DNA from 3 places in the Streptomyces sp. NPDC002835 genome. Region 1 is predicted to be linked to each of the others. Evidence: riboswitches for the same ligand, from Rfam matches in the RefSeq annotation. Region 1 holds a riboswitch; each other region holds the start of a gene.
The links. A riboswitch is a leader RNA that binds a small molecule or an ion and turns the genes downstream of it on or off. The one in region 1 is predicted to bind cyclic di-AMP.

Region 1 (5,373 bases):
GCTCGATGGCGTCGAACGCCGCGGCCAGATACTCGGCGCGGGCGTCGAAGAGCGGGCTGAGCAGCTCCATCACCTCGGGGGACATCGCGTCGGGCGAGCCGTCGCCGCGCCGGATCTTGTAACGTCGGTGCGGGTCGTTGGACTTGAGGTAGTCCGCCTCGATGGCGTCCCGCTCCACCCCGACGGCGAGGAGGGAGACGGCTATCGACAGGCCGGCCCGGTCCTTGCCCGCGGCGCAGTGCATCAGGGCCGGGACGCTGTCCTCGGCAAGGGCGTGCAGCACCCGGCTGTGCTCCGCCGTCCGCTCCGTGATGATCATCCGGTACGAGTCGATCATGCGACCGGCGCCCTTGCCGTCGGCGAGGATGGCCTTCAGCTGGTCCAGGTTGCCGTCGCGGACCATCTTCCAGAACTCGGCCCCGTCCGCCGGGTCGCTCAGCGGCAGATTCACATTGCGCACGCCGGGGAGCTCGACATCCGGCCCCTCCAGCCGCTGGTCGGCGGCGTTGCGGAAGTCGAAGATCGTGTGGAGGCCGAGGGACGACAGGAACGCCGTGTCGGTCTCGGTCGCGTGCGCCAGGTGCCCGCTGCGGAACAGCCTGCCGGACCGCACCCGCCGTCCGTCCACGGTCGGCAGTCCGCCCACGTCGCGGAAGTTGCGCACCCCGGACAGTTCGGGCTCTGACGAGGTCGTCTGCGGCAGCTGCTGCGTCACGTGGACTCCTTCGGGGGGCGGTGGCCGGCGCTGCTCGCCGACGACGGCGCGGCCTTCGACCATACGACACGCATTCATCGGGCAATCATCTTGTCCACTGTTGGCGGGCGTTGGTGAGACTCCCTACTTCCCGGCGTTGCCCCGGGCGCCCCGCACGGCCGATGATGTTCGAGTCTGTGTGGGACTGTGAGTATCTGAGGGGCGAGATGATCGAGAACCTGAGCGACGGGCGTACGTGGATCCTCTCCGGGCCCGCGAGCAGCTACGCATTCCATCTCACCGACGCCGACGAGCTCGTCCATCTCCACTGGGGCGCCCGCATCACGGCCGCCGACGCCGAGGCGCTGGCGGCGCAAGGGCCGCCGCCGTACTGGCCGTTCGAGTCCCAGCTCGACGGGCGCGAGGAGTACCCCGTCGAGGGCGGCCCCCGGTTCGTCCGCCCCGCGCTGTCGGTCCGAACCGAGTCCGTGCGCGGCACCGAATGGGCCTTCGCCGGCTGGGCCGCGGAGGACGACGAGCTGCGGCTGCGCTTCACCGACGCACAGGTCGGCCTCGGCCTGACGCTGCACTACCGGATGCGCGACGACTCCGACGTGATCGAGCGCTGGACCACCGTCGCCCACGACGGCGCCGGGCCGGACCTCGAACTGCTCCGGGCCGACGCCGCCGCCTGGACGCTGCCGCACCGGGACGCATGGCGGCTCTCCCAGCTGCACGGCCGCTGGGCCGCCGAGTCCCGGCTGGTCCGTTCCGAGATCAGCTACGGCGAGAAGATCATCGGCAGCCGGCGCGGCCACACCGGCCACCAGCACCTGCCCTGGGTGGCCCTGGACGCGGAAGGCGCCACCGAGGAGCGCGGCGAGGTGTACGGCTGCGCCCTCGGCTGGTCCGGATCGTGGCGGATCGCCGTACAGCAGCTCCCGGACAAATGCGTACAGATCACCGGCGGGGCCGGTCACGACGACTCCGGGCTGGTACTGCTCGCGCCGGGGGAGACCTACACCTCGCCCGTCTTCGCGGGGCTGTGGAGCGACGGCGGGTTCGGCGGCGCCAGCAGGGCGTGGCACGCCTGGCAGCTCGCCCATGTGATCCCCGGCGCCCAGGAGGCGCGTCCGGTGCTCTACAACTCCTGGGAGGCCACCGGCTTCGACATCTCGGAGCAGCAGCAGCTGGCCCTCGCCCGGCTGGCCGCGGGGATCGGCGTCGAGCTTTTCGTCGTGGACGACGCCTGGTTCGGGCGGCGCACCAGCGACCGCGCCGGACTCGGCGACTGGACGCCGAACCCGGACCGCTTCCCCGGCGGCCTCGCGCCGCTCGCCCGCGAAGTCCACGGTCTCGGCATGCGGTTCGGGATCTGGGTGGAGCCCGAGATGGTCAACGCGGACAGCGACCTCTACCGCGCCCACCCCGACTGGGTGCAGCACCATCCGGGACGCACGCGCACCGAATTCCGCAACCAGCTCGTACTGAATCTCGCGCGCGAGGACGTCCGGGAGCATCTGTGGAAGCAGCTCGACGCCCTGCTGTCCGGCGCGCCCGTCGACTATGTGAAGTGGGACTTCAACCGCTGCTTCACCGACGCGGGCTGGCCGGGGGAGCCGTATCCGCAGAAGCTGTGGACCGGGCACGTCGAGGGCTTCTACGCCCTGCTGGACCGGCTGCGGGCCGCGCATCCGGGCGTCGCCTTCGAGTCCTGCTCCGGCGGCGGCGGCCGGATCGACCTCGGGGTCCTCGGCCGCACCGACCAGGTGTGGACCTCGGACAACACGGACCCGCTGGACCGGCTCGCCGTCCAGCACGGCTTCAGCCAGCTGCACCCGGCCCGGGTCATGGCGGCCTGGGTGACCGACAGCCCCAACGCCCAGCTCAACGGCCGCCGGAGCAGTCTGCGCTTCCGCTTCGTCAGCGCCATGGCCGGGGTACTGGGCGTCGGGGGAGACCTCGCACAGTGGAGCGAGGCGGAACTGTCGGAGGCGGCTGACTGGATCCGGCTCTACAAGGAGATCAGGCCGCTCGTCCAGCACGGGGAGCTGTACCGGCTGCGGGCCCCGGAGGGCGGGCTGAGCGCCGTGCAGTACGTCCGGGGCGACGAGACGGTCGTGCTCGCGCTGCTCGAGGCGCAGCGGTACGGCGAGCGGCCGCCGGCGCTCCGGCTGCGCGGCCTCGACCCGGCCGCCGCCTACGCGTGCGTGGACACCGGAGCGGTCCATCGGGGCGCGGTGCTGCTGCACCACGGACTGCACACCGGACTGAAGGGTGACATGGACGCCACCGTGATCCGGCTCAGGCGGGCGTGGACCGCGGTCGTAGTGCGGCACTAGATGGCCAAATGCTTCTTCTGTCCGAATTGGCTGGTTCGGCATAACGTGCCCCGTAAGCGGGGGAGATGGTCCCCGGCTGGTGAGCAGCGTCATATTCGTGACGTTGTGTGGCCGGGACCGGCGGGCCAATTCCGTAACCGGCAAGGCAATTGAAGGACCGTCGTCCACGGAGGGTGACCGGAAATCCCCGGTGATATCGGGCTCTGCATTGATCGTGGAAAATCCTCGCTTGTCCACGACTGCCCGACTCGCCTACGGTCACGCTCAATCCGGACGGAACGCCTAATCCTGCCGCCGCCCGGAATTCGAACCCACCCACGTGTGGCAGGAGCGGGGGACCCAGGTAGTACGCCGATTCCGGGAAAACCGGACGGCTTGGGGTGAAGTCGTACAAGCAGTGCGACCGGGCATCTCCAGCCCGAACCCGACAGCTCACCTCGTAGGCGCCGGAGAGGAATGCGCCATGCCCGCGAAGGGTAAGCACCGTCGTCCCAAGTTCAACCCGTTCACCCGCGGCTTCGTCGTCGCCGGCACGGGCGGCGCCGTCATCGCGCTCCCGCTGATCGGCGCCACGACCGCCACCGCGGCCCCCGCCCCGGCGGCGGCACCGGTCGCCGCACCCCAGCAGGCCGCCGCCCCGGCGCTGGCCGCCCCGGCCCTCGCCGAGTCGGCGCTGCCGGCCGCCAAGAAGGCCCCGAAGACGTACACCGTCGTCGCCGGCGACTACCTGTCGAAGATCGCCGAAGAGCAGAGCGTCCGCGGCGGCTGGAAGCAGCTCTTCAACGACAACCGCCGCGCCATCGGCTCCGACCCGTCGCTGATCCACCCGGGTCTGGAGCTGACGATCGGCGCCAAGTCCAAGGCGAAGAACGACCCCGAGCCCCGCGCCGAGTCCAAGCCGCGCCCGTCGCGCGACGACTCGCGGGCCGCCGCTCCGCAGGCCCAGGCCCCGGCGAAGAAGGCGCCCGCGAAGCCGGCTCCCGCGAAGGAGGCCGCGGCCCCGGCGTCCGCGTCCGGCTTCAGCGCCCCGGTCGACGCGGCCGTCACCACGCCGTACCGCGCCTCCGGCGCGATGTGGTCCAGCGGTTACCACACCGGCGTCGACTTCGCCGCCCCGACCGGCAGCTCCGTCAAGGCCGTCGGTGCGGGCACCGTCGTCTCCGCCGGCTGGAGCGGCGCGTACGGCAACGAGGTCGTCATCCAGCACACGGACGGCACCTACTCCCAGTACGCCCACCTCTCCTCCCTGGCCGTCTCCGGCGGACAGTCCGTGAGCGGCGGGCAGCAGATCGGCCTGTCCGGTTCCACCGGCAACTCCTCCGGCCCGCACCTGCACTTCGAGGTCCGCACCGGCCCGTCCTACGGCTCGGACATCGACCCGCTGGCCTACCTGCGGGAGCACGGCGTCTCCCTCTGACCCGTGCGGCCCACCGTCCGGCAATTCCGGAAATCCCCGTTCCGTCCTGGCGGAGCGGGGACTTCCGCGTATTCCGGCCCGCCGGAAACTGACGGGTGGTAAAGATCACCCCCCGTCAACCCCTCCTTACGGTCGCGTAGGTCACATCCATAAAGGAAAGATGTGCCCTTGTGGCAGACGATTCGAGAACAGAGAACAGTGGCGCATTCGGGTCGTACGCGGCGATCGGTGACAGCTTCACCGAGGGCGTGGGCGACCCGGGGCCCGACGGCGGCTTCGTCGGGTGGGCGGACCGTTTCGCGGTCCTGCTCGCCGACCGAAGGCCGGAGCACAGCTTCCGCTACGCCAACCTCGCCGTGCGCGGGCGGCTCCTCGACCAGATCGTCGACGAGCAGGTGCCGAGGGCCCGGGAGCTCGCGCCCGACCTCGTCACCTTCTGCGCCGGCGGCAACGACATCATCCGCCCGGGCTCCGACCCGGACGACGTGGCCGAACGCTTCGAGCGGGCCGTCGCCGACCTCACGGCCTCGGTCGGCACGGTCATGGTGACGACCGGCTTCGACACCCGGAACGTGCCCGTCCTGCGCCATCTGCGCGGCAAGATCGCCACGTACACGGCGCATGTGCGGGCCATCGCCGACCGGTACGACTGCCCGGTGCTGGACCTGTGGTCGCTCAAGTCCGTCCAGGACCGGCGGGCCTGGGACGCCGACCGGCTGCACCTGTCGCCCGAGGGGCACACCCGGGTCGCGCTCCGCGCGGCACAGGTCCTCGGACTCGACGTGCCCGCCGACCCCGACCAGCCGTGGCCGCCGCTGCCCCCGCGCGGGGCGCTGGAGGTGCGCAGGGACGACATCCAATGGGCGCGCGAGTACCTGGCGCCCTGGATCGGACGACGGCTGCGCGGCGAGAGCTCCGGC
Region 2 (5,373 bases), on a different contig from region 1:
TCGCCGGAGCGGTGGGACATCATGCACTTGAAGCCGCTGCGCTGGGCGAGCTCGACGGCGTCGAGGGTCTCGGTCAGCGAGCCGATCTGGTTGACCTTGACGAGCAGCGCGTTCGCGGCGTTCTCGTCGATGCCGCGGGCCAGGCGCTCCGGGTTGGTGACGAAGAGGTCGTCGCCGACGATCTGGACCTTGGTGCCCAGCTTCTCGGTGAGGACCTTCCAGCCGTCCCAGTCGTCCTCGAACAGCGGGTCCTCGATGGAGACCAGCGGGTACGAGGCGGCGAGCTCCTCGTAGTACTCGGTCATCTCGGCGGCCGAGCGGGACTTGCCCTCGAACTCGTACGAGCCGTCCTTGTAGAACTCGGACGCGGCGACGTCGAGCGCGAGCGCGATGTCCTTGCCCGGGGTGTAGCCGGCCTCCTTGATGGCCTCGAGGATGAGGTCGAGGGCGGCGCGGTTGGAGTCGAGGTTCGGCGCGAAGCCGCCCTCGTCGCCGAGGCCGGTGGACAGGCCCTTCTGCTTCAGGACCTTCTTGAGGGTGTGGTAGACCTCGGTGCCCCAGCGCAGCGCCTCGGAGAACGACTCGGCGCCGATCGGCGCGATCATGAACTCCTGGATGTCCACGTTGGAGTCGGCGTGCGAGCCGCCGTTCAGGATGTTCATCATCGGAACGGGCAGCAGGTGCGCGTTCGGGCCGCCCAGGTAGCGGAAGAGCGGCAGGTCGGAGGCCTCAGAGGCGGCGTGCGCGACGGCGAGGGAGACGCCGAGGATGGCGTTGGCGCCGAGCGAGGACTTGTCCGGGGTGGCGTCCAGGTCGAACATCGCCTGGTCGATCAGGCGCTGCTCGGTGGCGTCGTAGCCGACGAGCTCCGGGCCGATCTGCTCGATGACGGCGAGGACGGCCTTCTCGACGCCCTTGCCCTGGTAGCGGTTCTGGTCACCGTCGCGGAGCTCGAGAGCCTCGAACGCACCGGTGGAGGCGCCGGACGGAACTGCAGCACGACCCGTGCTGCCGTCGTCGAGGCCAACCTCGACCTCGACCGTGGGGTTGCCTCGGGAGTCCAGGATTTCCCGGGCTACGACGACGTCGATGGACGGCACGAGCATCTCCTTCTGGGATGTGACGCGAGAAAAGTGCAGAGGTCTGCTTGGCCTTGCGGCAAGAGCCTAACCGCCCCGGCGGCAAAGGCCCGGCCGATGCCCGCCCCCTGGGACGAAAAAGGGCATCAAGCCCCTTGCGACCGGACAAACGGGACGGTTCCTACCTGCGGGTAACCGGCGCCCCGGGGCGGACTCGCCCCAGCAACGGACCGAGCCCCGGCCCGGCGCGTACGGGGGAAGGCGCGCCGGACCGGGGTGCTCGGGTCCCGTCCGACGGACGGGTGCCTCCCACGACCGCCGGACCGTGGGAGGCAGGTGCGGGTCAGCGCAGGTGGAGCTGCTGGCCCGGGTGGATCACGTCGGCGTCCTCGACGATGTCCTTGTTCAGCTCGAACAGCTTCTCCCAGCCGCCCTCGACCTTCTCGGCCTGCGCGATCTTGCTGAGGGTGTCGCCGGCCTCGACCTTGTACTCGCCGTCGCCCTTCTTGAAGCCCTTGGCCTGCGGAGCGGCGGCGGGCTTCTCGGCCTTCGGGGCCGGGGCGGGGGCCTCGGTGCGCTCGGAGCGCGTGGTGGGCGCCTCGGAGCGCTCCTGGGACGGCTGCGCGGGCGCGGCCTCGGCGGAGCCGCCGCCGTAGGAGGCACCGGACAGGCCGACGCCGCAGCTCGGCCAGGCGCCCTTGCCCTGGCCGGCCAGGACCTTCTCGGCTATCTCGATCTGCTGGGCCTTGGACGCCTGGTCGGCGGTCGAGGCGTACGCGGTGCCGCCGTACGCGGCCCAGGTGGAGGCGGAGAACTGCAGGCCGCCGTAGTAGCCGTTGCCCGTGTTGATGGACCAGTTGCCGCCGGACTCGCACTGGGCGACGGCGTCCCACTCGGAGGCGGTGGCGGCGGAGGCGGAGGTCGCGCCGAGAACCGGGGCGGCGATGGCGGCGCCGGCGACACCGGCGAGCGCGACGAGACGGGTGACCTTCGACGGGCGGCGGTGCTTGGCCTTGTCGGAAGAACGCAGCATGGAACTTCTCCTCACCGACGCCTACGAGGTGAGCTGTCGGGTTCGGGCCTGTGAGTTGCCCGGCCGCACGTCCGTGGGACGTGCGGGCTTCACCCCCAGCCGGCTCCGGTCCGCCGGATCTCTCGATCCGGGCGAACGGCCCCGGCGCTTACCTTGGGTCCCCCGCTCCTGCCTTCGGCGCTCTGAGCGACGACTGTTCCCCTCGACCGACGGCAGGATTCGGCGTATCGGTCGACGGGGCCCGCGGTGGCGAGCGGTTCAGACCGTAGACACAGGACTCCCCGATGTTCAAAGTCGAACATCGGGGAGAAAACGCCCGAACCGACCACCCGAAGATGTCCGTTTTCGCAGGTGAGGGGCGGAGTGGCCGAGTTCATGGGGCGTTGCGCCCTAGTTGGGACAAAGAGACCCTTGTCTCACCGGAACGAAGCGGACAGAAGCCCATGAACCGTCGTGTGAACTAGCGCTGACCCAGGCTCAGGTCGAGGCTCTGACCGGGCAGGATGAGGTCCGGGTCGGACCCGACCGTCTCCTCGTTCGCCTCGTAGAGGGCCGGCCACCCGCCGGGCACCTCCTCCGCGGCGGCGATGTCGCACAGATTGTCGCCGGGCTGAACGGTGTACGAGCCCGGGGCGGTTGCCCCGACGTCGCCCTTGCGGCCCGCGCTGTCGCCCCGTGAGGCGTGGCGGCCGTCCTCGCGGGCGCCGTCCGAACCGCCGGTGGCGGACTCGTCGCCCGGCGCACCGCGGTGCTTGCCGGTGCCGGTCGACGCCTCGCCGGACGGGGCCGCCTCTGTGGCGTCGTCCGTGGGCACCGTGCGGGTGTCGTCGTCCCCGGTCGCCGGCCGGTCGGTCGCGTCGCCGGAGGGCGTGCCCGCGTCACGGGTGTCCGGCGCGCCGGATTCGCCCGTGGCGTCCGAGTCGTCCGCCGAGCCCTCGGCGGGCTTGTCGCCCGCCGGGTCGGTCGGCTCGAGGACGTCGAGGGAACCGGACGTGTCGGGCGACGGCTCACCGTCCGGCGCGTCGCTCTGCTTCGGCAGCGGCAGGATGCCCGGGTCGACGCCGGTGTCCGCGCCGTCGTCCTGGAGCCCGGCGAGCGGACCGCAGGCGGGCCAGGCGCCAGGGCCCTGGGCGGCGAGGACCTTCTCCGCGACCGCTATCTGCTGCGAGCGGCTCGCGAGGTCGGCGCTCGGCGCGTAGGCGGTGCCGCCGTACGCGGCCCAGGTCTCCTGCGAGAACTGCAGCCCGCCGTAGTAGCCGTTGCCGAAGTCGGCGCTCCACGCCCCGCCGCTCTCGCACTCCGCGACGCGGTCCCAGGTGTTCGCGTCGGCCGCGGACGCCGAGCCCGCGCCGAGCAGCGGGATCGCGATGGCCGAACCGGTCACCCCTGCCGCGACGATGAGGGCCGGAGCCTGGCGGGGTCGGCGGTGTCGTCCGTTCCCGGAGAGCATGCGGTTGCCTTTCGCGTGACAGCTGTGAATCCTGCGGCCTGCTGATGCCTGCCGAGTGACGGTGAACGTAGTCGCATTCGAACGTGAGTCACAAGTCGATGCAGCAGAGATCACGTGAAAGTCACAGACTTGACGTAGCGTCAGCTTGTTTACACCGTGAACTCAACGGGCAGAGTGCGCAATCCGCGCATGATGAGACCCCCACGCCACCGCAAATCGGCCGGATCTCCCGCAAGCCGCAAGTCCGGCATTCTGCGGAGCAGGGTGGCCAGCGCGGTCTGCCCCTCGAGCCGGGCGAGCGGGGCGCCGAGGCAGTAGTGGATGCCGTGGCCGTACCCCAGATGCTGGTTGTCGGTCCGGGACAGATCGAGGGTGTCCGGGGCGTCGAAGCGTGCCGGGTCGCGGTCGGCGGCCGCGAGGACGACGAGTACGGGGTCGCCCGCCGCGATCCGCTGCCCGCCGACGGTGAGCGGCTCCGTGGCGAACCGCCAGGTCGCCAGCTCCACCGGCCCGTCGTAGCGCAGCAGTTCCTCCACGCCGGTCGCCAGCAGGCCGCTGTCCCCGGACGCCAGCGACGCCTGGAGGCGCTCACGCTGCTCGGGGTGGCGCAGCAGCGCGTAGACGCCGTTGCCGATGAGATTGACGGTGGTCTCGAAGCCCGCGAAGAGGAGGATGAAGGCCATCGCCGCGGCCTCGTTCTCGGTGAGGTGCTCGCCGTGGTCGGACGCCTTGATGAGCCCCGAGATGAGGTCGTCCCCCGGCTCCTCCCTTTTACGGTGGATCAGTTCGGCCAGGTAGCCGCGCATCTTCTTCACCGAGCGGGCGACGCCGCCGCGCGGGCCGCCGCCGTGCCGGATCATCATTCCGGCCCAGTCGCGGAAGTCGTCCTGGTCCTCGGGCGGGACGCCGAGCATGTCGCAGATGGCGTAGATGGGCAGCGGGAACGCGAACTCGTGGATGAGGTCCGCCTCACCCTTCTCCGCGCTGTGCTGTTTTTCAAAGATGTCGTCGATGAGCCGGTCCGTCAGCTCCTGCACCCGCGGCGCGAACTCGGCCACCCGGCGCGGCGTGAACGCCTTGGAGACCAGCCGGCGCAGCCGGGTGTGGTCCGGCGGGTCGATGTTCAGCAGATGCGTCATCAACTCGGCCTTGCGTTCGCCCGGGATGCCCGTCTTGCCCTTGGCGTGCTCGGGCTCGGCGTGATGCGCCGGGTTCTTCGACAGCCGCTGGTCGGCGAGCGCCTGCCGGGCGTCCGCGTAACGGGTGACCAGCCATGCCTCGACCCCGCTGGGCAGCCGGGTCCGGTGCACGGGCGAGTGCTCGCGCAGCCAGGCGTAGGCGGGGTACGGGTCGGTGGCGAACTCCCAGGTGAAGAGCTCGGGCGCGGTGTTCGGGTCGTTCACCCCTCGACGTTACCGGGCCGGCCCTCCGCCGCCCGGATCGCGTCCCGGTAGGCCCGGGCCGCCGCCCGCAGCGCCGCCTCCGGGTCGACGCCGTCCGCCTCCGCGCGTACGGCCAGCGCCAGCAGCTCGTAGCCCACGCCCGCTCCGGCCGGGAGCTCCACGTCGAGGCCGGCCGTACGGACCCGGGACGCGAGCTTCGCCGCCAGCGCGAGACCCGGCTGACCGAGCGGCACGCCGTCGGTCACCGATTCGCGCTGCTTCTCGACCGCCTTGGTCCGCAGCCAGTGCGCCTTGACCTCCTCGGTCGTCGAGGCGGTCTCCTCGCCGAAGACGTGCGGGTGCCGGTGGATCAGCTTCTCCACGATCGTGCCGGCGACGTCGTCCACCGAGAACGGCTCGTCCGCGTGC
Region 3 (5,373 bases), on a different contig from region 1:
TTGTACGAGGGCTGGCCCCAGGCGCTGCGCATCGAGGAGCGGGTCAGATAGAGCCGCTCGCGGGCGCGGGTGATGCCCACGTACGCCAGGCGCCGCTCCTCCTCGAGCTCCTTCGCCTGCCCCAGCGCCCGCATGTGCGGGAAGACGCCGTCCTCCATGCCGGTCAGGAACACGACGGGGAACTCGAGGCCCTTGGCGGTGTGCAGTGTCATCAGCGTGATGACACCGGTGTCCTCGGAGCCCGCTGCGTCAGCAGCAGATTCAGCAGGTGCGTCGGGGATCTGGTCGGAGTCGGCGACGAGCGCCACCTTCTCGAGGAACTCGGCGAGCGTCCCGGCGCCTTCCTCCTCGCCGCGCTCCTGCTCGAACTCGAGCGCCACGGCCGCCAGTTCCTGGAGGTTCTCGATACGGGTCTCGTCCTGCGGGTCCGTGGACGCCTGCAGTTCGGCGAGATAGCCGGTCCGCTCGAGCACGGCCTCCAGCACGACGGCCGGGCCGGCGCCCGAGTCGACGATGGTCCGCAGCTCCTCCATAAGCACGTTGAACCGCTTGACCGCGTTGGCGGAGCGGGCCGCCATGCCGTACGCCTCGTCGACCCGCTTGAGGGCCTGCGGGAAGGTGATCTTCTCGCGGAGCGCGAGGCCGTCGACCATCGCCTCCGCGCGCTCACCGATGCCGCGCTTCGGCACGTTCAGGATGCGGCGCAGCGGAACGTTGTCCTCGGGGTTGGCCAGGACGCGCAGATAGGCCAGCACGTCGCGGACCTCCTTGCGCTCGTAGAAGCGCACCCCGCCGACGACCTTGTAGGGCAGGCCGACGCGGATGAAGATCTCCTCGAAGACACGCGACTGGGCGTTCGTGCGGTAGAAGACGGCGACGTCGCCTGCCTTCGCCTCGCCCTGGTCGGTGAGCCGGTCGATCTCGTCGGCGACGAACTGGGCCTCGTCGTGCTCGGTGTCCGCGACGTAGCCGGTGATCTGGGCGCCCTCGCCCGCGTTGGTCCACAGGTTCTTGGGGCGGCGGGACTCGTTGCGCTCGATGACGGCGTTGGCGGCGGACAGGATCGTCTGGGTGGAGCGGTAGTTCTGCTCCAGCAGGATCGTCGTCGCGTCCGGGTAGTCCTCCTCGAACTGGAGGATGTTGCGGATGGTCGCGCCGCGGAAGGCGTAGATCGACTGGTCGGCGTCGCCGACGACGCAGAGCTCGGCCGGGTCCAGGTCCTCGTAGCCGGTGCCCACCAGCTCGCGCACGAGCGTGTACTGCGCGTGGTTGGTGTCCTGGTACTCGTCGACGAGGACGTGCCGGAAGCGGCGGCGGTAGTGCTCGGCGACGTCCGGGAAGGCCTGGAGGAGGTGGACCGTCGTCATGATGATGTCGTCGAAGTCCAGGGCGTTGGCCTCGCGCAGCCGCGCCTGGTACATCCGGTACGCCTCGGCGAGCGTCTTCTCGAAACCGGCCTGGGCCTGGTCGGCGAAGGTCTCCTCGTCGATCAGCTCGTTCTTCAGGTTCGAGATCTTGGCGCTGAAGGACTTCGGCGGGAACTTCTTCGGGTCGAGGTCCAGATCGCGGCAGACCAGCGACATCAGCCGCTTCGAGTCGGCGGCGTCGTAGATCGAGAACGACGAGGTGAAGCCCAGCTTCTTGGACTCGCGGCGCAGGATGCGCACGCACGCGCTGTGGAAGGTCATGACCCACATGGCGTTGGCGCGCGGGCCCACCAGCTGCTCGACGCGCTCCTTCATCTCGCCGGCGGCCTTGTTGGTGAAGGTGATCGCCAGTATCTGGCCGGGGTGCACATGGCGGGTCCCGAGCAGATGCGCGATGCGGTGCGTGAGCACCCGCGTCTTGCCGGAGCCGGCGCCGGCCACGATGAGCAGGGGTGACCCTGTGTGCACGACAGCGGCGCGCTGCTGTTCGTTCAGCCCGTCGAGGAGCGCGGCGGGGTCCACCACGGGGCGCGGCGCGCCGTCGCGGTAGTACCCGTCGCGGGCCGGGGGCACGTCGAAGGCGCCCTGGAAGAGGTCGTCCGGGATCTGCTCCGGAGCCGAATCCTCGGGCGGCGGCGGATGCTCGTCCGCTTGGGGCTGAAGGTCCGCCAGGAAGCTGTCGTCAAAGAGGCTGCTCATCGCCTAACGAGTCTAGGCGGCCGCACCGACAACCGTGGCCGCACGCCGAAGACCGGCGGCGGGCGACGGTCGGTGACGGCGCGATTCCGCCAGGCGACGAATCCGCCTCCGGAGCCGGGCCGGGGACCATCCGCCGAAAAAGGTCACGAAAATGTATCGGACATATCGAACATCAACCTTCACAGCGGCTGCACGAGTTGGCTAGCGTGCTCGACCAGGCGGCCCGCACCCCTCCCGGCGAACCACGCCGAACGGGCGGCCTGCGCCGAATCCGGCCTCCGGCAACGGAGTCCGGAACCGGGGACCCACCCTCCCGACACCGTCCTCGACACGGGAGGACCCAGTACCACCGGGGTGAATCGGACCGCGCGCCACTCGGTCCGTAGGGCACCTTCCGTTCGCCCGAACCCGACAGCTAACCCGGTAGGCGGTCCACGGAAGAAGGAGATGCCGGCCTTGGCGTCGCATCGCAAGCCCCGCAGCCGAAGCACCAAACCGTCCTCCGCCGTCGGATTCACCACGGCAGCCCTCGCGGGTGTGACCCTGCTCTCCACGCAGAGCGCGACGGCCGCGCCCGCCGAGCCGAAGCCCAGCATCGAAGAGGTGCAGAAGAAGGTCGACGACCTGTACCGGCAGGCCGGCAGCGCCACGCAGGAGTACAACAAGGCGAAGGAAGCCACCGCGGAGAAGCGCCAAGAGGTGGACCAGCTCCTCGACGAGGCGGCCAAGCGCACCGAGAAGCTGAACGAGTCCCGCCGCGAGCTCGGCAACTACGCGGCCGCGCAGTACCGCACCGGTTCCGTCACGCCCACCGCCGCGCTGATGTTCGCGGACAGCCCGCAGGCGTACTTCGACCAGACGCAGCTGATGGACCGGATGACGGCCCAGCAGCGCACCGCGGTCAGCGAGTACGAGACCGAGCGGGCGGCGGCGGCCAAGCAGCGCGCGGCGGCGACGAAGCGCCTCGAGTCCCTCACGGACTCCCAGGAGGCGCTGCGCACCAGCAAGCAGACGGTGCAGACCAAGCTCGCGGAGGCGCGCACCCTGCTGTCGACGCTGACGGCGGAGGAGAAGGCACGGCTCGCCGCGATCGAGCGGAAGAAGGAGGAGGAGGCCCGCCGCAAGGCCGAGGCGAAGGCCGCGGCCGAGGCCGCCGCCAGGGCGGAGGCCGAGCGGCAGGCCCAGGAGCGCGAGACGGCCCCGAGCACGGACCCCGGCACCACCGACCCGGGGACGGACACTGGTACGGACACCGGCACCGGGACCGGCACGGACGACGGCACCTACGCGGCCAAGGCCGACAAGGTCCTCGCCTTCGCCCGCGCCCAGATCGGCAAGCCGTACGTGTGGGGCGCGACGGGCCCGAGCTCGTACGACTGCTCCGGCCTCACCGCGGCCGCCTGGAAGGCGGCCGGCGTGGACCTGCCGCGCACCACCTGGGACCAGGTGAAGGTCGGCACCCGCGTCGCGACGGCGGATCTGCTCCCCGGCGACCTGGTCTTCTTCTACGACGACATCAGCCACGTCGGGATCTACATCGGCGACGGCAAGATGATCCACGCCCCCAAGCCGGGCACGAACGTCCGCGAGGAGTCCATCTTCTACATGCCGATCTACGGCAGCGTCCGCCCCGCCTGACCCCGGTCGCACGAGTGCCCGGGCGGCCGAGCCGCCCGGGCACCGGTATGTCCGGCCCGGATCAGGTCCAGAGGGTGGCGATGAAGATGTTGACCATGGTCAGGCCGCCGACCGCGCCGAACAGCGCCTTGTCGACCCTCTCCTCGTCCCGCTTGACGTAGACGAGGCCGAGGATCACCACCAGGACCGCCAGCTTGACGCCGATCTTGAGGTTGTTCACCGTCTGGTCGTCCGCCTGGTTCAGACCCACCAGCGCCACGCCCGTGACCAGCATGGTCAGCGCGCCGTGCAGCATCGCCGGGTTGAAGCGGGCCGTGCCCTCCCCCATCGCCTTCATCTGGGTCAGGAATCCGCCCAGCAGCGAGGCGATACCAATGATGTGCAGGGCGACGAAGACATTGATGAGTACGTCCATGGCCGGAGCCTAACCCTCCCCATACCACCGCCCGTCGGGCAGGTGGGCCCGCTCCGCCGCATCGGTCGGCAGGCCGCGGCAATGCGGAACCGTGACGTCCATCGGGTGGTCGGCAACCGGTCCCAAGCGTCCATCTTCGGTACTTTGCGGTCCTTCCGCCCCGCCCCCGTGACCGCGGCGTCTAGCGTCCTTCCTCAGGTGGCCGACTCCCCACCAGCCGTCGTACAGCCGGACGGCACTCGGCCGCCACCGCCGGGATGTCCGGCGGTGGGCCGCTCCCCTGTGCGGCCCGCCGCCGGACGCGAACGGCGGGCAGCGATCGACGGAAGGACGTGGAAGCCCTCGTGGCAACCCACCGGAAACCAAGGCCGCGCCTGTTCGGCGGGCCGGCCGCCCGTACCGCGGTCACCCTCGCCCTCGCCGGCGCGGCGACCGGCACCGCGTTCGAGGGCACGGTCCAGGCCGAGCCCCGCCTCACCCCCGCTCAGGTCAAGATCCGGGTCGACAAGCTGTACCGGGAGGCGGAGGCCGCCACCGAGAACTACAACGGCGCCAAGGAGCAGACGTCGAGCGCCCGCAGGTCGCTCGACGCGCTGCGCGACGAGGCCGCGCGCAGGACCGAGCGGCTCAACGCCTCCCGCAACGCGCTCGGTTCGGTCGCCACGGCCCAGTACCGCGACGGCGGCATGGATCCCGGACTGCGCCTCGCCCTCACCTCCGACCCGGAGGACTACCTGGAGCGCGCCGCCCGCGCCGAACGGGTCGGCGCCCGGCAGGCCGCCACGATCGCCGGGGTCCGGCGCCAACTGAGGGAGCTGGCAGACCTCAAGGAGCAGGCCGCGGAGAAGGTCGCCACGCTGGAGGCCCGCCGCAAGGAACTGGCCGGTCACAAGGCCACGGTGCGCGGCAAACTCGCGGCCGCCGAACGGCTGCTGGCCAGGCTCACCGCCGAGCAGCGCGCCGCGTACAACGACGGCGGCTCCACCCGGGCGCCCGCCCGCGCCGACCGCGCCGACGCCCCCCGGAGCCCGCTGCGGGCCCCGAACAGCCGGGCCGCCCAGGCCGTCGCGTACGCGTACAGGGCGCTCGGCAAGCCGTACGTGTGGGGCGCGACGGGGCCGGGCTCCTACGACTGCTCGGGCCTCACCCAGGCCGCCTGGCGCGCCGCCGGGGTGTCGCTGCCGCGCACCACGT

Region 2: another riboswitch for cyclic di-AMP. It lies ahead of ACWD01_RS13325 (transglycosylase family protein); the one in region 1 lies ahead of ACWD01_RS17950 (M23 family metallopeptidase).
Region 3: another riboswitch for cyclic di-AMP. It lies ahead of ACWD01_RS12375 (NlpC/P60 family protein); the one in region 1 lies ahead of ACWD01_RS17950 (M23 family metallopeptidase).

What each region holds. Positions count from the first base shown of each region.
Region 1 covers NZ_JBSFUW010000014.1:147,797-153,169, reverse strand. The annotation lists gene ACWD01_RS17960 (tyrosine-protein phosphatase) at 1-715, opposite strand, end outside; gene ACWD01_RS17955 (alpha-galactosidase) at 922-3,036, shown strand; cyclic di-AMP (ydaO/yuaA leader) riboswitch at 3,339-3,497, shown strand; gene ACWD01_RS17950 (M23 family metallopeptidase) at 3,500-4,453, shown strand; gene ACWD01_RS17945 (SGNH/GDSL hydrolase family protein) at 4,624-5,373, shown strand, end outside.
Region 2 covers NZ_JBSFUW010000010.1:15,716-21,088, forward strand. The annotation lists gene eno (phosphopyruvate hydratase) at 1-1,106, opposite strand, end outside; gene ACWD01_RS13325 (transglycosylase family protein) at 1,423-2,109, opposite strand; cyclic di-AMP (ydaO/yuaA leader) riboswitch at 2,116-2,302, opposite strand; gene ACWD01_RS13330 (transglycosylase family protein) at 2,573-3,562, opposite strand; gene ACWD01_RS13335 (cytochrome P450 family protein) at 3,712-4,965, opposite strand; gene ACWD01_RS13340 (nucleoside triphosphate pyrophosphohydrolase) at 4,962-5,373, opposite strand, start outside.
Region 3 covers NZ_JBSFUW010000009.1:79,041-84,413, forward strand. The annotation lists gene pcrA (DNA helicase PcrA) at 1-2,126, opposite strand, end outside; cyclic di-AMP (ydaO/yuaA leader) riboswitch at 2,380-2,571, shown strand; gene ACWD01_RS12375 (NlpC/P60 family protein) at 2,574-3,764, shown strand; gene ACWD01_RS12380 (hypothetical protein) at 3,826-4,179, opposite strand; gene ACWD01_RS12385 (NlpC/P60 family protein) at 4,524-5,373, shown strand, end outside.